DNA from 2 places in the Streptomyces sp. NBC_00820 genome. Region 1 is predicted to be linked to the other one. Evidence: riboswitches for the same ligand, from Rfam matches in the RefSeq annotation. Region 1 holds a riboswitch; the other holds the start of a gene.
What was found. Region 1 has a riboswitch for thiamine pyrophosphate ahead of thiM (hydroxyethylthiazole kinase). Riboswitches for the same ligand answer to the same signal wherever they lie in the genome.
Positions count from the first base shown of each region.

Region 2: another riboswitch for thiamine pyrophosphate. It lies ahead of thiO (glycine oxidase ThiO); the one in region 1 lies ahead of thiM (hydroxyethylthiazole kinase).

Region 1 is NZ_CP108882.1:1,230,544-1,241,560, forward strand. It holds gene OIB37_RS05655 (DNRLRE domain-containing protein) at 1-2,315, shown strand, start outside; gene OIB37_RS05660 (hypothetical protein) at 2,317-2,787, shown strand; gene OIB37_RS05665 (purine-cytosine permease family protein) at 2,912-4,294, opposite strand; TPP riboswitch at 4,472-4,566, shown strand; gene thiM (hydroxyethylthiazole kinase) at 4,558-5,382, shown strand; gene thiE (thiamine phosphate synthase) at 5,379-6,056, shown strand; gene OIB37_RS05680 (SpoIIE family protein phosphatase) at 6,069-7,241, opposite strand; gene OIB37_RS05685 (hypothetical protein) at 7,493-7,807, shown strand; gene OIB37_RS05690 (hypothetical protein) at 8,056-8,613, shown strand; gene dhaK (dihydroxyacetone kinase subunit DhaK) at 8,632-9,627, opposite strand; gene dhaL (dihydroxyacetone kinase subunit DhaL) at 9,697-10,353, opposite strand; gene OIB37_RS05705 (HAD-IA family hydrolase) at 10,376-11,017, opposite strand, start outside.
Region 2 is NZ_CP108882.1:2,303,101-2,314,117, forward strand. It holds gene OIB37_RS10475 (phytoene desaturase family protein) at 1-1,009, shown strand, start outside; gene OIB37_RS10480 (SCO2102 family sporulation regulator) at 1,090-2,067, opposite strand; gene metF (methylenetetrahydrofolate reductase [NAD(P)H]) at 2,124-3,047, opposite strand; gene thiE (thiamine phosphate synthase) at 3,160-3,807, opposite strand; gene OIB37_RS10495 (Rv2175c family DNA-binding protein) at 3,911-4,276, opposite strand; gene OIB37_RS10500 (NAD(P)/FAD-dependent oxidoreductase) at 4,399-5,631, opposite strand; TPP riboswitch at 5,952-6,064, shown strand; gene thiO (glycine oxidase ThiO) at 6,062-7,294, shown strand; gene thiS (sulfur carrier protein ThiS) at 7,291-7,491, shown strand; gene OIB37_RS10515 (thiazole synthase) at 7,495-8,304, shown strand; gene pknB (Stk1 family PASTA domain-containing Ser/Thr kinase) at 8,428-10,362, shown strand; gene OIB37_RS10525 (deoxyribonuclease IV) at 10,420-11,017, shown strand, end outside.

The sequences.
Region 1 (11,017 bases):
CGGGTGTCCTCTCCGACCGTACGGCGTACAAGTTCCAGGTCCGCAGCAGTGACGGCACCGACTACTCGGCCTGGTCCAGCTGGCTGAACTTCACCGTGGACACGTCCAAGGCGCCCAAGCCCCCCGCCGACCTTCCCACCGCGCTCCAGAGCGGCGCGACCCAGACGCTCACCCCCATCCTGTCCGGCGTGGCCTCCGCTCCGTCCGGCAACACCGTCCAGGCCGACTTCCTGCTCTACGACTCCACCGGCGCGGCCCTCGGCGGCAGCCCGCTGGCCACGATCGGCACGGGCAACGGCGAACGGGCCGCGGTGCAGGTCCCCGCGGGTCTGCTCAACGACGGGTCCACGTACACCTGGAAGATGCGGGCCTGCTCCAACAGCCGCTGCTCCGGCTACACCGACCCGCAGAGCTTCACCGTCCACCTCCCGGGTGCGCCGGCCACGCCCACCACCACCACGACGGTGATCGGCAGCTCGGCAATGACCCAGGCGACCGTGGACACGGGAGCCACCGACTGCTCCGGTTCCGCGTGCACCGGCACGAAGGCGAGCACGCTGAAGGTCGGCGCCTCCGGCACCACGCACTGGCGCGGTTACGTCCTGCCCGACCTGTCCTCGATCCCCTCCGGCGCCCAGGTCACCTCGGCGACCCTGAGCATGGGCACCGCCGGCTGCATGGGCGGCTGCGAGGCACACGACATCGAGGTCCATCCCCTCAACGCCGACTGGGCCACCGACGGCACCGGCACCGACCTGGTCGCCGCGGCCAGCGGCGACACGCTGGACGTGAGCGCCGCCGACCCGGCCGCGCTCGACGTCACCTCAGCCGTCCAGCTCTGGCTCGACGGCTCGAATCCCGATGAGGGACTCGCGCTGCAGGCCGCGGACGAGGGCTCCGACACCACCACCGGCGCCACCTACCCGGCCTCCGGCACCAAGCTCACCGTCACCTACCTCGTACCCGGTGCCCCCGACGCGCCCACCGCCGTCACCGCCACGCCGGCCTCCTCCGGACTGCTGGTCCACTGGAACGCCCCGGAGAACACCGGCTACTCCGGCGACATCACCTCGTACACCGTGACCGCCTACACGGCCGGCACCACGCAGGCCGCGCAGACCACGGTCGACGCCGCGACCGTCGGCACCACGGCCGTGCTCTCCGGTCTCGTCAACGGCGGCGGATACACCGTCACGGTCACCGCGACCACCTCCCACGGCACCAGCGCCCCCGCGACGTCCGCGCTGACCAGGCCCGCCGCGACCCACTCCGCGAGCGGCACCACCTACCAGTCGATCCTCCAGCAGTACCTCGACGCGCGGAGCGGGCTGCTCACCGGCACCTACGCGAGCGCGGACGCCGCCGTCGCCGGCAGCGCCAACGGGGCGTCGTTCAGCACCCAGTTGCACACCGACGAGGACGACCTGCTCGCAGAGAAGGCCCGTTTCGCCGGTGACGGACTCGGCTACTCCACCATCACCACGACCCTGGCCGGCACCACCGCCGGACCACTGAGCAGCACCTCCGACCTGGTGTACACCCACCACACGGGCACCAGCACCATGACCGACGGCAGCGACCAGAACGAAGAGGACGCGTACGAGGTCTACACCTTCGACACCAGCGGTCCGGCGCCCGTCCTCACCCAGCGGCTGTCCGCCGACGACTTCCTGACGAACCTGTCCGCCTCCGACACCGCGGCCGCGCAGGTCCCGCTCGACAGCGACGACACCGACACCACGGCGCCCGGCATGGACGCCTTCTACACCGACGGAGACGCCCTCCCCGCGGACAGCGCGCCCTCGGGCGTCGCCAAGCGCGCTTCCTTCAGCCACGGCGGCACCGCCTCCTGGGCCGCGCAGCACTACAAGGACAAGGACGAACTGCGCACCGACTGCACCAACTTCGCCTCCAAGTCCCTGAACAGGGGAGGCGGCGCGCACATGGAGTACGGATCGGTCGTCGACATCAAGCGCAGCCCGTACGAATGGTGGCGCAAGTCGAAGTCGGACATGACCTACTCCTGGTCGGCCGCCAACAACTTCGCCAACTTCATGGGCAAGGAGAACAGCGTCACCTGGGTCAAGAAGCTCAGCAGCGTCTCGGCCGGCGACATCATGCTGCTCGAGTACGCGGGCGACGGGGACTCCAACCTCGACCACGCCGGAGTGATCTACGCCGCCGGCTCCTCGACCGGCTCCATCAAGGTCTACCAGCACTCGAGCCACTACCGTAAGACGAACCTCGCCGCCATCATCAAGCGCCGTCCGGGCGTCACGGTCTACATCGCCCACATCACACCCCACTGGTACTGACATGACACGAACACGCACGACCACTCCGTGGGTCGCTCTCGGGGTCGCCGTCCTGCTGGCCGGAGGTGCCGGACTGGCCTGGGGCGCGCCTCGCGACCAGTGGGACTACCGCGGGGCGAGCCGGTCCGGGCTGCCCGCCGTGACGTACACGGGCGACCGCGGCGCCCCCGGCGCGCTCAAGCTGTATCTCCGGCTCTATGTGCGGGGTCTGCGCGACGGTGAGGCGGACCGGCTGACGGACCTGTCCTGGCACCGCCGCTGGTTCGCCCGCCGTGCCGAGGACGCGGCCGCCCACCGGGTCATCGACACCTACGGCAAGGGGGCGGCGGGACCGGTCTCCGTCGACCTGACTCCCGAGGACCCGTACGACGTGCGCGGCGGCACGATCCACTTCCGCCGCACCGGACAGCAGCAGGCCTTCACCGTCTTCAAGCGCGACGGGCTGTGGCTGTTCGTCATCGGGTCGGACTAGGTCCTGTCGTCAGGCTCCCGTCCGGACGCGACGAGGGCGCCCCGGCTCGCTGCCGGGGCGCCCGGCCGGCCTTCGGTCGGCGTGCCGTCGTACGGTCGCGCCCCTCGAAGGTGAGAACGCGTTGTCAGGCCGCTGCCGGAGCGCCGCTTCGGCGCAGGCGCAGCGGGGCGTACACGGCGACCGAGGCCACGAACGCGGCGTAGTAGGCCAGGTCGCCGCCGTGCAGAGCGGTGGCGACCGGCCCGACGTACAGCGTGGTGTTCATGAACGGCACCGCCGCGGCGAACGCGGCCGCGAAGGCGAGCACGGCCGGCCACCACGGCCGCGGACGGTCCAGTTCGGCCCGCAGGTCCAGCGGGCGGCCGCCGCGTGAGCGGGCCCGGGCGAGCCAGTCGACCAGGACGACGCCGACGAAGCCGGGGATCCAGTACCCCACGAACAGAAGCACGTTCTGGAAGCGGGCCGTGGTGTCGGCGGCGTGCATCCACAGCACGAGCGCGAAGCCGAGCACGGCCGCGACGGCCGCGGCGAGCGGCCGGGGCAGGCGCACCCCGGCGGTCTGCAGGGCGAGCGAACCGCTGTAGTCGTTCATCGCGTTGCTGCACACCGAGGAGACCACGACGGCCAGCAGGCCGAACGCGCCGGCCGCCCCGCCGCCCAGCAGTCGCTGCACGCCCGCCGCGGTCTGGTCGGTCAGCAGCCGCCCGGCCCACAGGCCCAGCGTCTCCACCCCCACGTAGGCGGCGGTGAGGCCGAGCAGCGTGTACCAGAACATCCGCGGCCGGGAGGAGCCGGTGGGCAGGTAGCGGCTGAAGTCGGAGGCGTACGGCGCCCACGACAGCGACAGGCTCAGCGCGACGGTGCTGGTCAGCAGGAACGCCCCGACCTGGTCCGGGCCGTGGACAGTGCCGGAGACGGGCAGCGGCACCCCGCGCAGGAGGGCTACGCCAAGGGCGGCGAACGCGGCCCCCAGCACGAACGTCATCACGCTCTGGAGCCGGTGGATGACCTCGTACCCGAAGATGCCGACCACGCCCTGCAGCACCAGCACCCCGAGCACGCCCGCCCAGAACGGCCAGCCCAGCAGCCGGGCGAGCGCGTCCCCGCCGAACAGCCCGATCAGCGCGTCCCAGGCGATGGACGACAGCCACTGCAGCACCCCGGGGAGCGCGACCGCCCGGCCGAACGCGAGCCGTGACAGCGGGAGTTGGCCGGCTCCGGTGAGACTGCCCCACGTGCCCAGGTAGGCGGCCGGCAGCGCGCCGAGCACGGTGCCCAGCGCCATGGCGGTGAAGGCCGGCCAGAAGCCGAGGCCCAGCGCGATCCCGATGGTGCCGGAGAACACCCCGGTCATGGTCAGGTTCGGTGCGAACCAGACGGTGAACAGCCGCGCGGGCCGGCCGTACCGGTTGTCCTCGGGCACCGGGCCGATGCCGTGCCGTTCGACGGAAAGGTCGCGGGAGCCCGTGGGCATGCGCCCGTCGAACACGGCGTGGTCGATGGTCATGAACGCTTCCTGGGATCGGGGACAGGACCGGCGGGACAGGTGCCCGCAGGTTCCACAGTGCCATCGCACGGCACACGGCATTGTCGTCGTACGGAAGGCGGCCGCCGCCACCGGGTCGCCGCGGCCACGGCCCGGAGGTCCGCGTCCACCACCGTCCCACCAGGGCGTTAGCATGTTCGACGAGACACGGGGTGCCCCCGCCGGGGGCTGAGATCACACCCGTCGAACCTGATCTGGCTCGTACCAGCGAAGGGATGTCGCGCATGACGCGCCCTGCCGACGATCTGTCCGCCCTCTGTGCCGAGGCGCTCACGCGACTGCGGGAGACCGGCCCGCTGGTGCAGTGCCTCACCAACAACGTGGTCACCAATTTCACCGCCAACGTGCTGCTCGCGCTCGGCGCGACCCCGGCGATGGTGGACATCCCCCAGGAGGCGGGACCGTTCGCGAAGGTGGCCTCCGGGGTGCTGGTGAACCTCGGCACCCCGCACGCCGAGCAGCGGGCGGCGATGACGGAGGCGGCCGGGGCCGCGGCCGGCTCCGGCACGCCCTGGGTCCTCGACCCGGTGGCCGTCGGATCGCTGCCGGTGCGCACCGCGCTCGCCCGGGACCTGCTCGCGTTCGCCCCGACCGTGGTGCGCGGCAACGCCTCGGAGATCATCGCGGTGGCCGGGAACGGCTCCGGCGGGCGCGGCGTGGACACGACCGACGACGTCGAGGCCGCCGCGTCCGCCGCGGCCTCCCTGGCCCGGTCCACCGGCGGCGTCGTCGCCGTCTCGGGCCCCGTCGACCTGCTCACCGACGGGCGCCGGACCGTGCGGGTCGCCAACGGCGACGCCCTGCTGACGCGGGTGACCGGCGGCGGGTGCGCCCTGGGGGCGGTCATGGCCGCCTTCGCGTCGCTCGTTCCCGCGGACGGCGACCGGCTCGCCGCCACCGCCGCGGCCGTCACCGTCTACACCGTCGCCGCCGAAGTGGCCGCGGCGCGCGCCACGGGGCCCGGCAGCTTCGCCGTCGCCTTCCTCGACGCGCTCGCCGGTCTCGACGAGGCCGCGCTCACCGCCCGGGCCGCGGTCTCGTGGGCGTGACCCCCGCCGGTCCGGGCCGGCCGGACTACTCCGTCTACCTGGTCACCGACACCGCGCAGTGCGCCGCCCGGGGCCGGGATGCGGTGGCGACGGTCGCCGAGGCCGTGGCCGGTGGCGCCACCGCCGTCCAGGTGCGCGAGAAGGACACCTCCGCCCGCGCCTTCCTCGACACGGTGCTGCGGATCTCCGTGGTGCTTCCGGAGCGGGTCGCGCTGTTCGTCAACGACCGGGTGGACGTCTTCCTCGCCGCCCGCGCGGCAGGCGCCCGCGTCACCGGCGTCCATGTCGGGCAGTCCGACCTGCCGCCCGGTGCCGTCCGCGCGCTGATCGGAGCGGACGCCGTGCTCGGTCTGAGCGCCGCGACCCCGGCCGAGCTGCGGGCCGCCGCCGAGGACCCGGCCCGGGTGGACTACGTGGGCATCGGGGCCCTGCACGCGACGCGCACCAAGACCGACGCGCCGCCCGCCCTGGGGCACGAGGGGTTCGCCGCGCTGGTGCGCGCCACGCCTCTGCCCGCCGTCGCGATCGGCGGGGTCCTCGTGGCCGACATGCCGTCATTGCGCGCGTCCGGTGCGGCGGGGGGCGCGATCGTCTCCGGCATCTGCGCCGCCGCCGACCCGCGCGCCGCCGCACGGTCCTACGCGGACGCGTGGGCCTCGGGAGTGCGGGCCTGAGCCTCGGCTCCCCTACGGGGCGTTGCCGGGGCCGTACCAGTCCAGGCACAGCACGGTGGCGTCGTCGGCCAGGCGCCCTTCGCAGGCTTCGGTGACCGCTGCGGTCAGGGTGCGCACGACCTCGCGGGGGTGGTCGGTGGCGGTGTCATGGATCAGGCCGGGCAGGTCGACGGCCGCCGCCCGGCGTTCCCGCATCCCGTCGGTGTGCAGTACGAGGCGGTCGCCGGGCCGCAGGTCGAGGTTCTGCACCCGGTAGGGGCCGGGCGCCGGGACGCCGAAGGGCAGGTCGACGTTCAGGCCCACCTCGCCGACCGTGCCGTCGCGCAGGCGCAGCGGCCAGGGATGGCCCGCGTTGACGACCTGTGCGCCCCGGCCGTCGAGGGCGATGCGCAGCAGCTGGCCGGTGGCGTGGGTGCCGTGTCCGTGGTCGAGGAGGGCCTGGTGGGTGCGGCGGGCCTGTTCGGCCAGGTCGGTCCCTTCGCGGCGGGCGCCGCGTGAGGCGTTGACCAGGAGGGTGGCCATGAGGGACGCGGCGACGTCGTGGCCCATGGCGTCCGTGACGGACAGATGCAGGGTGCCGGGGTCGAGGGAGTAGTCGTAGGTGTCACCGGCGACGCTCTCGGCCGGCACCAGGGCCGCGGCGAGCGCGAACTCGGCCGCCTCGTGGGACGCCGCCGACGGCAGGAGCTGGTGCTGGATCTCGGCGGCCAGGGTCAGCGGGGCGGTGCGCCGGCTCCACTGGTAGACGTCGGTGAAGCGGCGGTCGGTCACGATGACGTACGCCAGCGCGTGCGCGGTCTCCTCGATCTGCTCCAGCACGTCCTGCGGCGCGTGCGGGAGGAAGAGTTCGAGCACGCCGATGGTGTCGCCCCGGTGGCTGACGGGTACGAGCACCCGCTCCGCCCGCTCGCCGTCCGGCACCCGCAGCGGTCTCTGGGTGCGCAGGACCTCGTCGTAGGCGCTGCCGGCCAGCGGGGTCTCGCCGGCGCGCCTGTCCTGGTCCGGGGTGGCCTCCTCGCTGATCCGCACCACCCGGCGGCCGGCCACGTCGAGGAGCAGGAACGACACGTACCACGCGCCGAACCGGTCACGCAGACCACGCGCGACGACGTCGAGGGACCTCATCGGGGCGACCGCCTCCGCCCTCGCCAGCACCCCGGCCAGTCCGATCCGATCACGCGCCACGACAGCCTCCCTGGGTCTCACCGACTCTTTCTCACAGCCGGCCGGGGCATCGGCGGTACGACACGCCTCCTCACGGGAGAACCGGATCGGCACGCCTGTCACGCAGAGTCACTTTCGGTCCTGTTTTGCCGGGGATCGGCGCAGGTAGGACGCGTATGCGGGGCGAGTAGCCGCCGCGGACACGACTCGACGAGACAACACACATGGAGTCGAAGGTGAACCACAGGAGCCACCTCTCCCGGGCCGTCACCGTGACGGCCGTCCTCCTCCTCGGTCCGGGCCTCCCGGGCACCCAGGCGCTGGCCGCCCCGTCGCGGGCCGCGGCCGCCACCCCGCCCGGCCTGTCCTGCACCACCGGGAAGCACAACAACGACGAATACACCGGCTTCGCCCTGTGCGAGAACCGGGGGTCCCAGACCCAGACCTTCTGGGTGCACCTCGTGTGCGGCTGGTCACCCGACGTCGACGGCGACCATGTCACGGTCCCGCCCGGCGGCGTCAACCAGTCCACCGCCCACTGTTCCGTCCTCGGTTCGGGCATCGGGGAGATCAGCGTGCAGCCGTAGTCCGCGGGGCCGCCGTACCGGCTGTACTCGCCGTACCTGCCGAGGCCGCCATGGCCGGCAACGCCCGGCCCGACGGCACCTTTTGGCCGATACAGCGCATTAGCGAGGATCCGGGTGAGCCCGGACGTTACGGTGGACCCGGATCTTTCCCAGGAGCGCCGCCGGGCCGAAGTCCGGCTGCGCTCCTGAGAGTTGTCGCGGGTCCGCGTCCGTCGCCGTACGCCTCCGTTCGCTGGAAAGGTGTCGCCATGACCGGAAAGAAGCGGCTCACCACTCTGGTCGGCCTGCTCGCGCTCGCTCTGGGAAACGTCGCCCTCGTCTCCACCCCCGCGCACGCCGCGGCCGGCACCATCTCCTGCACCGGCTGGAGCCATACGACCTACAGCCCCGGCCTGACCAACACCGTGCGCCCCACGACGGTGACCGTGGCCGGCCGGCTGAACGTCATCGACGAGCACAGCCCGACCGGCAGTTGCCTGGCGCTCGGCTCCAGCGCCTCGGCCGGCGTACGGAACGTGACCGCGCTGCTGAACCTGAGCTGCAACGCCGTCCTGACCGAGACGGGCACGGAGACGATCGAGTGGAACGACGGGCGGTCCACGTCCTTCTCCTTCACCGCGACCGCCGCGCACGTCGGCTCCAACACCGTGCTGACCGAGACCGGCACGGTCACCTCCGGCGAGTTCCTCGGCGAGAAGGTGGTGGAGACGTTCACCGCGGCCAACCTGGCCTTCACCGACTGCGCCACCGAGACCGGGGTCACCAGCCTCGACTACGCGACGGTGCTCACCGTCCTGCCGCTGTAGGGGAGTTCGTCACGCCGGTCAGAACACGCGGATCGGGATCTCCGCCGGGTCGGCGAGCAGTTCGGTGATCTCGTCGTCCAGCCGGACCAGCGTGACGGAGGCACCGGCCATGTCGAGCGAGGTGCAGTACTCCCCCACGTAGCTGCGCCAGATCTCGATGCCTCGCTCGGCCAGTTGCCTGTGGACCCGCCCGTACACGAGGTAGAGCTCACCGATGGGTGTGCCGCCGAGGCCGTTGACCATCAGCGCGACACGGTCACCGGCCGAGAACGGCAGGTCGTCCACCACCGCCTCGACGAGTTCGCCCACCATCTCGTCCGCCGACCGCAGCTCCTCCCGTCTGCGGCCCGGCTCCCCGTGGATGCCGACGCCCATCTCGACCGCGTCGTCGGGAAGTTCGAAGAGCGGCGAACCCTTCGCGGGCGGGGTGCAGGCGGTGAGCGCCATGCCCATCGTCCGGGTGACGGAGTTGACCTTCTCCCCGATCCGGTACACCTCGTCGAGGTCCGCGCCCCGCTCGGCGGCCGCGCCGACGGCCTTCATCACGAAGAAGTTGCCGGCGACCCCGCGTCTGCCGACGGTGTACGTCGAGTCCTGTACGGCCACGTCGTCGTCGATGAACAGCGTCCGCACGCTCACCCCGTCGGCCTGGGACAGCTCCTCGGCCATCTCGAAGGCCATCCGGTCGCCGGTGTAGTTGTTGACCAGCAGCAGGACACCCTTCGGGGAGGCGACCAGTCTGACCGTCTCGTAGACCGACTCGGCCGGCGGGGCGGAGAACACGTCGCCGGGGCAGGCGGCGTCGAGCATCCCCTTGCCGACGGTCATCACATGCGCCGGCTCGTGACCGGACCCGGACCCCTGGACGATGGAGACCTTGTCCTCCCGCGGGGCGTCGGCACGCATGATCAGGTTGTACTCGGGGACGTACCTCAGCGTGTCGGGGTTGGCCAGGGCGAGCCCCTCCAGCATCTGCGCCACGTAGTCCCGCGGGTCGTTGACGAACTTCTTCATCCCGTCGCTCCTTCGTGGTACCGGTCCGGGTGCCGGAGGCGGCCCGGGAACCAGGCCCGGCGTCAGCCGTCAGTCGCGGGCGTCCCAGTCCGCCGCGACCCGCTCCGCCATGACGGCGACCGCCACCGCGCCCGGGTCCGGCGAGCCGATGCTGCGCTCGCCGGTGTAGCTCTGGCGCCCGCGCCGGGCCTGCATGGATGTCGTCGCGTCGGCCGCGGCACGGGCCGAAGTGGCGGCCAGCCGGGCCAGTTCCGCCGCGCTGTCCCCCTGTTCGCCGTCGGCCAGCCGCTGCTCCAGGGCGTCGGTCATCGGTATCAGCGCGTCCAGCAGCGTCTTGTCTCCCAGGCCGGACTTTCCCCGCGTCCCTATTCCCTCGGCCGCGGCCCGCAGCATGGCCACCGCGTCCCGGGCGTCCGGTTCCGGCCGGTCCTTCACGGCCCCGGACGCCCGCAGGAACGCCGTGCCCCACAGCGGCCCCGACGTGCCGCCCACCCGCTTGGAGATCACCAGAGCGACGTTCTTGAGGAGGTCGGCCGGCGTGCCCGTCGCGAGGGTGTCCCAGTCGGCGAGCACGATCTCGAAGCCGCGGGCGAGCGAGAACCCGAAGTCCCCGTCGCCCGCGACGGCGTCGAGGTCGCTGAAGGCCTTCTCGTTGTCGACCGCCGTCCGGGCCATGGTCCGGACGACGAAGGCGAGGTCGTCGGCGGGGGTCGATGGCGATGACATGACTCTCCTGACTGCGGCGGCTTCAGCGGGAACGCGGATCGGCACCGGGCGGAGCGGAGTCGGATGAACCGGCCGCGGACACTCCCGACGGAGTGGTCACCGAGCGGCCGTCGCCGGTGGTTCCCGAGCGGCCGCCGGCAGTGGCCCCCGCGCGGGCGCCGGCGTCGAGCAGCGCGGCCAGGTCCGCGAGCACCACCCACGGCCCCGGGTGGACGCCGGCCGGATCGCTCAGCACCCGGCTGACGGTCTCCCGCGGCGGCGGGTCGCCGAGCGAGGTGACCACCAGGGAGGCCCCGGTGAAGTCCTCCTCCTCGGTGTAGGCGCTGGTCGTGACGGCACAGGTCAGCCCGGCGCCGAGCGCGGCCAGCATTCCGTTGCGGCTGTCCTCGATCGCGACGGCGTCCGACGGATCGACACCCAGCCGGTCCACGGCGAGGGCGTATATGTCGGGAGCGGGCTTCTTCCGTCGGACCACGTCCCCGGCGAACACGCCGAAGTGAGCGGCCAGTTCCGGGCCCATGGCCAGTTCGAGCACGGCGCGGACGGACGCCTCCGCGGAGGTGGAGGCTACCGCGAGCGTCCACCCGGCCTCGTACGCCTGCGCCGCGACCCGTCGCACGCCGGGCCTGGGCGGTATGCGCCCGCCGCGGATGATCCCGGTGTA
Region 2 (11,017 bases), 1.1 Mb from region 1:
GCTGCGCACGCGCCGGGCGCGCACGCTCGCCGAGATCGGTGCCTGGGAGCTGCGCGACGAGCGCCTGGAGGACCTGCTGGGCAGCCACGCGCTCGCGTACGGCCTCGATCCCCGCAGCACCCCGGCGAGCGCGGCCGTGCTGCCGTACATGGAGCACGCGTTCGGCATCTGGTACGTGCGCGGCGGCCTGCGGGAGCTGGCGCGCGCGGTGTACGAGCGGTGTGTGCGGCGCCGGGTCGAGTTCGTCTTCGGCACCGAGGTCACCGGGATCGTGGAGAAGGACGGCCGGGCCGCCGGTGTGGAGCTGGCCGACGGCACGGTGACGGAGGCGGACCATGTCGTCGCGGACCTGGATCCGGCGCGGCTGCGGGCGCTGACGGATCGTCCGCTGGACGCGGAGGGTGACGTACGGCCCGATCCGGTCGCACCGCCGGCCGGCCGGTTCAGCGTGCTCATGGCCCTGCGCGGCGGGCGCGAGGCGGGAGCCGCGCACCGCACGGTCGTCCACGCGCCGGACACCCAGACCGAGCTGGACCTGCTGGTCTGCCCGGGCGGCGACCTGCCCGTGTGTCCGACGGTGACCGTGCTGCGCCCCGACGACCCCGCGCTCCGGCCGGACGGCGCACACGAGTCGGTGGTGGTGTCCGCCGTGCTGTCGACGGATTCCGGCTGGGATCAGCAGGACACGGTCCGGAGCTACACGGACTTCCTGCTCAAGGCCGCCGGGTCGGCGATACCCCGGCTGGCCGAGCGTCTGCTGTGGCACGAGGTGCGCACTCCCGCGCACACCGAGGACGAGACGGGTGCCTGCCACGGGTCCGTGCCCGCTCCCGCGCTCGCCGCCGGCCGGGGCCGCTTCCTGCACCCGGCGAACACCACGCGGCTGCCCGGTCTGTACCGGGTGGGCGGCTGGTCCCACCCCGGCGGCGGGCTGGCGCACGCGGGCATGTCGGGTGCGCTGGTGGCCGGACTGATCGTGGAGGGCCCGGACTTCCGCGGCTCCCAGTGACGGATCCCGCTGTCGGGACCGGTCCCGACACGGGCTCCGGTCCCGGTAGCGGGATCCGGTCTCAGTAGCGGGATCCGGTCTCAGTAGCGGTACTGCTCGTCGTACCCGTTGCCCGGCTGCTGCTGCGCCTGGCCCTGGTACGGGTACTGCTGCTCCTGCGGGAGTTCGCCGCCGTAGGTCTCGTCGGTGCGCTGCTGCGGTACCCAGACGCCGCCGGCCGGTGTCTCTCCGTAGCCGCCGGTGCCGTACGCCTCCTGGCCGTAGCCCTGCTGGGCGTACTGCTGCTGGGCGTAGGCGGGGTCGTAGGAGCCGTCGCCGTTGTAGGACTGGGCGCCGACGTAGGGGTCGGAGTAGTTGGCGTAGCCCTGCTGCCCTGCGGCGTCGTAGCCGTAACCCTGCTGGCCGTAGCCGGAGTAGTCGTAGGCGTAGGCCTGGTCGGCGCCCTGGGGCTGGGTGGCGGCCGCGTGGGCCGGGCCGCCGTAGATGCCGTAGGAGCCGGTGTCCTCGGGCATGGGCTGCGGCTCGTAGACGGTGGTGGTCTCGGCGGCCACCGGCTCGGGGCCGCGCACCGGGGTGAACACGTCGTCGTGGTCGTACTCGTCGCGCTCGTAGGCCTCTTGGCCCTGGCCGTAGCCGCCGTCGGTCTCGCCGTGGGCGTGGTCGTCGCGGCCGCGGGGGTCTGCGTCGGCGGCGTCCCCCGCGTACTCGGAGTACTCCGGGTCGACGTCGTCGTCCAGGCCGGGATCCTGGCGGCCCGCCTTGCCGCGGCGGCGCTTGCTGACGGCGCCGTCCTCGCCCTCGTCGGGCCGCTTGACCGCCCAGCCGGACGCGAAGCCGCGCCGGAAGGACAGCGTGACGTAGGTCTGGCCGATCGCGAAGGCGATCGCTCCGAGACCGATGACGACGACGGACGGGATCAGCACACCGAGCACGACGCCCAGGAAGCCGCCGAACGCCAACAGCCGCCAGCGCAGCCGTGCCTTGTACTGAAGCAGCACCTCGCCGAGCAACCACAGCGCGACGATGCCGAACGCGATGTAGAGGACCGTCCAGCCCATGTACGCCCCTCTCCCAGTGACCGCTACGCAGTGTGTCGTATGACCGTGCGGCCGGTCTAGGCCTGCGGGGGGTGGTGCAGGCCCAGGTTCTCGTAGATTTCCAGGGTCGCCGTGGAGTTGTTGAGCGTGATGAAGTGCAGTCCGGGCACCCCCTCGGACAGCAGACGTGCGCAGAACTCCGTGGCGAAGTCGATGCCAATGGAGCGTACAGCCGCCGGATCGTCCTTCGCTGCGAGGATCCGCTCTTTCAGGGCCTGCGGGAACATCGCGTTACTGAGTTGGGGCAACCTTTCCAGCATCTTCACACTGGTGACAGGCAGGACCTCGGGGATGACCGGGGTCTCGCAGCCCGCGGCAGCCACCCGGTCACGCAGCCGCAGGTACGACTCCGGCTGGAAGAACATCTGCGTGATGGCGTAGTCGGCGCCCGCGCGGCACTTGTCGACGAAGTGCGCGACGTCGGTGTCCCGGTCGGTGGAGCGCGGGTGCATCTCCGGGAAGGCGGCGACACCGACGCAGAAGTCGCCCGACTCCTTGATGAGTCGAACGAGTTCGGCCGCGTAGGTCAGACCCCGGGGGTGCGCCACCCACTCGCCCATCGGATCGCCGGGCGGGTCGCCGCGCACGGCGAGCATGTTGCGGATGCCGGCGTCCGCGTACTGGCCGATGATGTTGCGCAGTTCGGCGACGGAGTGGTCGACGGCGGTCAGATGGGCGACCGGGGTGAGCGTCGTGTCGACGACGATCTGCTGGGTCTCCTTGACCGTGGTCGCACGCGTGGAACCGCCGGCGCCGTAGGTGACGGACACGAAGTCCGGGGCCACGGCCTCCACCCGGCGGAGCGCGTTCCAGAGGCTGCGCTCGCCCTTGGGGGTCTTCGGCGCGTAGAACTCGAACGAGTACGCCGTCTTGCCGGTCGCCAGGATCTCCCGCACGGTGCGCGCGCGATCGGTCCTGGTGGATGCGGTTCCAAGAGCCATACCCGCAGGTTAGCCACGGGCGGGCGGTCTCCCAACCGGGCATCGGTGAATTGACCGAATTACCGGCTTCCTGTCCACCCCTTGGACAGACGGCCCCTCGGTGTGGCGCAGCTCAGGCCTGCCGCAGCCGCTTCGCGAACCGGGCCGCCTCGGCTCCCGGGTCGTCGGCCTCGGTGAGTGCGCGGACCACGACCACCCGGCGGGCGCCCGCGTCGAGCACCTCGTCGAGGTTGTGCGGGCCGATGCCGCCGATGGCGAACCAGGGGCGGTCGGTGCCCAGTGCCGCGGTGGCGCGGACCAGGTCGAGGCCGGGGGCGTGCCGGCCCGGCTTGGTCGGGGTGGGCCAGCACGGGCCGGTGCAGAAGTAGTCCACGCCCTCCTGGACGGCGGCGGCCGCCGCCTCGGACGCGGTGTGCGTGGAGCGGCCGATCAGGACGTCGTCGCCGAGGATCGCGCGGGCCGCGGGCACCGGGAGGTCGCCCTGCCCGAGGTGCAGCACGGCGGAGCCGGCCGCGTGGGCGACGTCCGCCCGGTCGTTGACCGCGAGCAGCTTGCCGTGCCGGGCGCAGGCGTCGGCGAGGACCTGGAGGTACTCGAGTTCCTCGGCGGCCTCGATGCCCTTGTCGCGCAGCTGCACGATGTCGACACCCCCGGCGAGGACCGCGTCCAGGAACTCGGCGAGGTCGCCCTGCCGCCTGCGGGCGTCCGTGCAGAGGTACAGCCGGGCGTCGGCGAGCGCGGTGCGGGCGGTGTCGGACATGCGCGGGTCCCCCGTGGTCGGCGCCCGGGGCCGGCGGCCCCGGGCGTGCGAGCGGGTGGCGTACGGGCCGGGCCCGGTACGCCACCCGTGGTGCGGATCAGGTTCAGACGGCGAGCGCCTGGGCGCGGCGCTTCACCTCCGTACCGCGATTCTCGGTCAGGGCCTGCGCGGGCGTGCCGGGCAGGGTCGGGTCGGGGGTGAAGAGCCATTCGATCATCTCTTCTACCGTGAAGCCGTCGTCCCGCAGGAGCGTCAGGGTGCCTACCAGGCCCTTGACGACCTTGTCCCCGTCGATGAAGGCGGCGGGGACGTACAGCGCCCGGTTCTCACCTCGGCGTACGGCGATGAGCTGGCCCTCCTTGACCAGCTGCCGCACGCGCGTCACCTCGACACCGAGCTGTTCGGCGATGTCGGGGAGGGCGAGCCAGGCGGGGACGAGAGTTTCGAGTTTTGCGTCAATCTCGGTCACGGAACCAAGCGTAGGCGCTCCGCCGGTCCGGCCGCGATGTGTCGCGTTTCGTCCGTGGCTGCGTCGTGGCCGCTCGCCCGGTTCCCCGCGCCCCTCGGGTGCGCCGCCGGCGAGGGCGCCGATCAGGTGGCCGTGGCTTCCTTGAGGGGGCGGGAGGGGTCGGCGAGGGCCTCCGGGTCCATCCGGCGGGCCGCCTCGATCAGCCGCCGTCCCTGGGCCAGATCACGCGGGCGGCCCACGGCCAGGAGGGCGACCAGGTGGTCCTCGCGCAGCCAGCACACCGACCAGGCCGGGCTCGCCGGATCGCCGCGCCACACCATCCGGTCGGCCGTGGCGTGGTGGCCCACGTACTGCACGAACCGGCCGAACTGCTCGGACCAGAAGTACGGCACCGGGTCGTAGACCGGCGTCTCGTCGCCCACGATGTGCGCGGCGACCGTGCGCGGGCCCTGCAGGGCGTTGTCCCAGTGGTGGATCAGCAGCCGGGCGCCGTAGCGGGCCGAGGGGAACGAGGCGCAGTCGCCGACCGCGTACACGTCCTCGGCGCTGGTGCGCAGGTGCGCGTCGGCCACGATCGCGCCGTCCGGGCCCAGCTCGATCCCGGAGCCGGCCAGCCAGCCGGTGGCGGGGCGCGCGCCGATGCCGACCACGACGGCGTCCGCGGGCAGCCGTGAGCCGTCGGTGAGCACCACCGCGCCGGGTTCGACGCGCTCCACGCGCGCGGCGGTGCGCAGCTCGGCTCCGCTGTCGGCGTACCAGGTGGCCATCGGGGCGGCGACCTCGGCGGGCAGCGCGCCCGGCAGCGGCCGGTCGGCGGCCTCGACGACCGTCACCGCGCAGCCCGCCTCGCGGGCCGCCGTGGCGAACTCGGCGCCGATCCAGCCGGCGCCGACGACCACGATGTCGTGCTGCCGGGCGAGCACGGGCCGCAGCCGCTCGGCGTCGTCCAGGGTGCGCAGCAGGTGCACGCCGGGGACGCCCTCGGCGCCGGGGAGCATGAGCGGTTCGGCGCCGGTGGCGAGGACCAGGACGTCGTACGGGACGGGTCCGGCCTCGGTGTCCAGCTCGTGCTCGGCGGGGCGCACGCCCAGCGCCTCGCAGCCCAGCCGCAGGTCGATGCCGAGGGACTCGAAGTCGACCTCGAAGGCGGAACCCTCGGACCTGCCGAGCAGCACCGCCTTGGACAGCGGCGGCCGGTCGTACGGCTGGTGGGGTTCGGCGCCGACGACGGTCACCGTGCCCTTGAAGCCCTGTTCCCGCAGGGCGACCGCGGTCTGCACCCCGGCCATGCCCGCGCCGACGACGACCACGCGCCGCTCCTGGGACGTTCCCTCTTGCGCTGTCTGCTCGCTCACCCGATCACCATAGCCACCCGATCGACATAGTCACCTGACGCGCCGCCAGTCTCCGGGCGTGGCCCGCGGGCGGAAAGGTCCTGGTCAGGGTTTCCCTTACGGGTGCCGGACGGCGCGGGCTAGGGTCTTTCTTCCGGATCAGGCCGGCTCCGGTCTGCGGTGCCTTCTGGCCTACCCGAGCGGGGTCTGGTGCGTGCAGCTGCAAGGCGGAGGAGGGAGCCGACGCGGCGCGTCGGCGACCGACGACAACGCCGCAGATGGGCGTGCCAGACCCCGCGACCCCGGCAAGATCCGGAAGAGAGGCCCTAAGCTGCGGCCGTACACGCACTCGCGGGAGCCCGGACGCACCGGGCTGAGAGGGAGGCTGGACGGCCTCCGACCGTACGAACCTGATCCGGGTCATGCCGGCGAAGGGAGGGGCTGGACGCCCATGCAGTCACGTACGTGCGACGTCCTCGTCATCGGGGGCGGGATCATCGGCCTGGTCACGGCCTGGCGTGCCGCGCAGCGCGGGCTCGCCACCGCCGTGGTGGACCCGGAGCCCGGCGGCGGGGCCGCGCGGGTCGCGGCGGGGATGCTGGCCGCGGTCACCGAACTGCACTACGGCGAGGAGACGCTGCTCGCCCTCGGCCTGGCCTCGGCCCGCCGTTACCCGGACTTCGCGGCGGAACTGACCGAGCTGACGGGCCAGGACCTCGGCTACCGCCGCTGCGGCACCCTCGCGGTCGCGCTGGACGCCGACGACCGTGCCCACCTGCGCGAACTGCACGCGCTCCAGCGCCGCTGCGGCCTGGAGTCGGAGTGGCTGTCCGGGCGGGAGTGCCGGCGCCTGGAGCCGATGCTGGCGCCCGGGGTGCGCGGCGGGGTACGGGCCGACGGCGACCACCAGATCGACCCGAGGCGGCTGGCGTCGGCCCTGGTGACGGCGTGCGAGCGGGCCGGGGTGGTGTTCCACCGGTCGTGGGCCGGGCGCCTCGACGTCGTGGGGGACCGGGCGACCGGCGTCACCACGGCGGACGGCATCACGCTGGGCGCGGACCGGGTGGTCCTCGCGGGCGGAAGCCTCAGCGGGCGCCTGGCGGGCGTTCCGGAGGCGGTACGGCCTCCCGTGCGGCCGGTGAAGGGGCAGGTGCTGCGGCTGTCCGTGCCGCCCCGGTACGCCCCCTTCCTGAGCCGTACCGTGCGGGCCGTGGTGCGCGGTGGTCACGTCTACCTGGTGCCCCGGGAGAACGGCGAGCTGGTCGTCGGGGCGACCAGCGAGGAGCTGGGCTGGGACACGACGGTGACCGCGGGCGGGGTGTACGAGCTGCTGCGCGACGCCCACGAGCTGGTCCCGGGCATCACCGAGCTGCCGCTGACCGAGACCCGGGCCGGGCTGCGCCCCGGCTCCCCCGACAACGCTCCGCTGCTCGGCCCGTCCGGTCTGGACGGACTGCTGACGGCGACCGGGCACCACCGCAACGGCGTGCTGCTCGCACCGGTCACCGGGGACGTCATGGCGCATGTGCTGGTCCACGGCGAGCTGCCGGAGGAAGGCCGCCCCTTCACCCCCGGCCGCTTCGGCGCGGTGAGCGCCGTGGACGCCGTGAGCGCCGTGGACACAGCGGACGCAGTGGACGCAGTGGACGCAGTGGACGCCGTACGGACGGAGCAGCGCGCGTGAACATCTCTGTCAACGGGGAGCGCCGGGAGATCGTCCCGGGCACCGCTCTGGACGTCCTCGTGCGGTCGCTCACCGCGGCGCCCTCCGGAGTGGCCGCGGCCGTCAACGAGACCGTCGTCCCGCGCGCGCGGTGGGCGATCACGGCCCTCGCCGAGGGCGACCGGGTCGAGATCCTCACCGCCGTCCAGGGAGGCTGACTCATGACCGACGTCCCCTCGACCGGTGATCCCCTCGTCCTCGGCGGTGTGTCCCTCGGCTCCCGGCTGATCATGGGCACGGGCGGCGCACCGAGCCTGGACGTGCTGGAGCGGGCGCTGGTCGCCTCCGGCACCACGCTGACCACCGTGGCGATGCGGCGGGTGAACCCGTCCGCGCACGGCTCGGTGCTGTCGGTGCTGGAGAGGCTGGGCATCCGCGTGCTGCCGAACACGGCCGGCTGTTTCACCGCCGGAGAGGCCGTGCTGACCGCCCGGCTGGCCCGGGAGGCGCTCGGCACCGACCTGGTCAAGCTGGAGGTCGTCGCCGACGAGCGGACGCTGCTGCCGGACCCGGTGGAGCTGCTGGAGGCGGCGGAGACGCTGGTCGACGACGGGTTCACGGTGCTGCCGTACACCAACGACGACCCGGTGCTCGCGCGGAAGCTGGAGGACGTGGGCTGCACGGCGGTGATGCCGCTGGGCTCGCCGATCGGCTCCGGGCTCGGCATCCGCAACCCGCACAACTTCCAGCTGATCGTGGAGCACGCGCGCGTGCCGGTGATCCTGGACGCGGGGGCGGGGACGGCGTCGGACGTGGCACTGGCGATGGAGCTGGGGTGCGCGGGTGTGATGCTCGCCTCGGCGGTGACGCGGGCGCAGCGGCCGGAGCTCATGGCCGCGGCGATGCGGCACGCGGTGGCGGCGGGCCGCCTGGCCGGGCTGGCGGGGCGCATCCCGCGCCGGTACTTCGCCGAGGCCTCCTCCCCCACCGAGGGACTCGCCCGCCTGGACCCCGAGCGGCCCGCGTTCTAGGCCGGACACGCTGGGAATTCCGGCTGCCGGACCGGTGCCGGCACGGTCACAGGTCTGCTGCATTACGTCCCGGGGGCCCGCAGGGGGGCGGGGCTGTCTGCGGCCCCTCGTAGACTCGCCTGCGTGGATACGACCCTTCAGGACCCCCTCGTCGGGCAAGTGCTCGACGGCCGCTATCGCGTCGAGGCGCGGATCGCCGTCGGCGGGATGGCCACGGTCTACCGGGCCCTGGACACCCGCCTGGACCGCGTCCTCGCGCTCAAGGTGATGCACCCGGCGCTGGCCGCCGACGGGTCGTTCGTGGAGCGGTTCATCCGGGAGGCCAAGTCGGTCGCCCGGCTCGCCCACCCCAACGTGGTGCAGGTCTTCGACCAGGGCACCGACCGGTCGTACGTGTACCTGGCGATGGAGTACGTAGCCGGATGCACCCTGCGGGACGTGCTGCGCGAGCGCGGCGCGCTGCGGCCGCGGGCCGCGCTGGACATCCTCGAGCCCGTGCTGGCCGCGCTCGGCGCCGCGCACCGGGCCGGGTTCGTGCACCGGGACATGAAGCCCGAGAACGTGCTGATAGGGGACGACGGCCGGGTCAAGGTCGCCGACTTCGGGCTGGTGCGGTCCGTGGACACCGTGACCAGCACCACGGGAGCCGTCCTCGGGACGGTGTCGTACCTCGCGCCCGAGCAGATCGAGCAGGGCACCGCCGACCCGCGCGTCGACGTGTACGCCTGCGGTGTCGTCCTGTACGAGATGCTGACCGGCGCCAGGCCGCACACCGGGGACTCTCCCGCCCAGGTGCTCTACAAGCACCTCCACGAGGACGTGCCGCCGCCCTCGGCGCTGGTGCCGGGGCTGGCGTACGAGCTGGACGAGCTGGTCGCCTCCGCCACCGCGCGCACGCCGGACGTCCGGCCGCAGGACGCGGCGGCGCTTCTCGGCGGCGTGCTGGAGACCCGTGCGGCGCTGAGCGACGGGCAGCTGGACGCGCTGCCGCCGCGGGCGCTGTCCGCCGGGCACGACAACGCCGAGGACCGTACGAGCGTGATCCCGCGCTCGCTGACGGTGCCCCGGCCGCTGCCGGTCGACGGGGACGGGCCGGACGGCCGGGGCGTGCAGCGCACCAGCCGGTTCCGGACTCCCCCGCTGGAGCCCCTGGAGCCCCGGCGGTCCTCCAGGGGCCGGCGGCTGGTGCTGACGGCCGTGGCCGCCGTGCTGGCGGTGCTCGGCGTGGGCGCCGGGGTCTGGTACATCAACGCCGGCCAGTTCACCAAGGTGCCGCCGCTGCTGTCGCGCACCGAGGCGCAGGCCGAGCAGCGGCTCAAGACGGCCGGTCTCGACGTCCGGCAGGTCAAGCGCGCCTACAGCGACACCGCCGAGCGCGGCACGGTCATCGGCTCCGAGCCCGCGTCCGGCGCCCGGATCCGGGACCACGCCTCCGTGACACTGACCGTGTCGCTCGGGCCGGAGACGGTGCGCGTGCCGGCGCTGCGGGACCTGCCGCTGGACAAGGCGCGCGCCCATCTGAAGGCGGACGGGCTGGAGCCCGGCATGGTCACCCGCGCGTTCAGCGACGACGTCGCCCGGGGCGCGGTGATCGGTACGGATCCCGGGGCGGGCACCGAGCGGCACGCGGGCTCGGCGATCGCGCTCGTCGTCAGCAAGGGCAGCCCGGTCGACGTCCCGGACGTCACCGACGAGGACCTGGACACGGCCCGGCAGGACCTGGTGGACGCCGGGCTGAAGGTGAAGGTCGCCCCCGAGCGGGTCAACTCCGACTACGACAGGGGCCAGGTCGCCCTGCAGACCCCGGACGAGGGCAGCCGGGCCGCCGAGGGCGACACCGTGACGCTGACGCTGTCCAAGGGCCCGGAGATGGTCAAGGTGCCCGACGTGACCGGATCGCACGTGGACGACGCGAAGAGGCGGCTGGAGCGCGCCGGCTTCGAGGTCGAGGAGGACCGCGGGCTGCTCGGCCTGTTCGGTGACACCGTGAAGAGTCAGTCGGTGACGGGCGGGGACCGGGCGCCCAAGGGGTCGGTCATCAAGCTCACCATCCGGTGACAGGGGTCACCGGGGAGCGCGGCCTGGCGGACGGAGCGGGCGTGACACCCTGAACGGGTGACAAGCCAGCAGTCCCCCTCCCCCACTCCTCCCGCCACCACCACCGCCGCCGTCTCCGGCGCCCCGGCGGCCGGACGCGCCCGCAACCCCGTCGGCGGCCACGTGCCCGTGGCGGGCGGGCTGCACGCGGTGGGGCTGTCGTACGCCCGTGAGCTGAAGGCGGAGACCGTACAGGTCTTCGTCGCCAACCCGCGCGGGTGGGCCACCCCGGCCGGTAACCCGAAGCAGGACGAGGCGTTCCGCCAGGCGTGCGCCGAGGAGTCGGTCCCGGCGTACGTGCACGCCCCCTATCTGATCAACTTCGGCTCGCACACCGAGGCGACCGTGGAGAAGTCGGTGGAGTCGCTGCGGCACTCGCTGCGGCGCGCGCGGGAGATCGGCGCGCTCGGTGTGGTCGTGCACACCGGCAGCGCGACCGGCGGCCGGGAGCGGGAGGTGGCGCTGCGGCAGGTGCGCACGCACATGCTGCCGCTGCTGGACGAGCTGACCCATGACGACGACCCGTTCCTGCTGCTGGAGTCGACCGCCGGGCAGGGCGCCTCGCTGTGTTCGCGCACCTGGGACTTCGGGCCGTACTTCGAGGCGCTGGACGCCC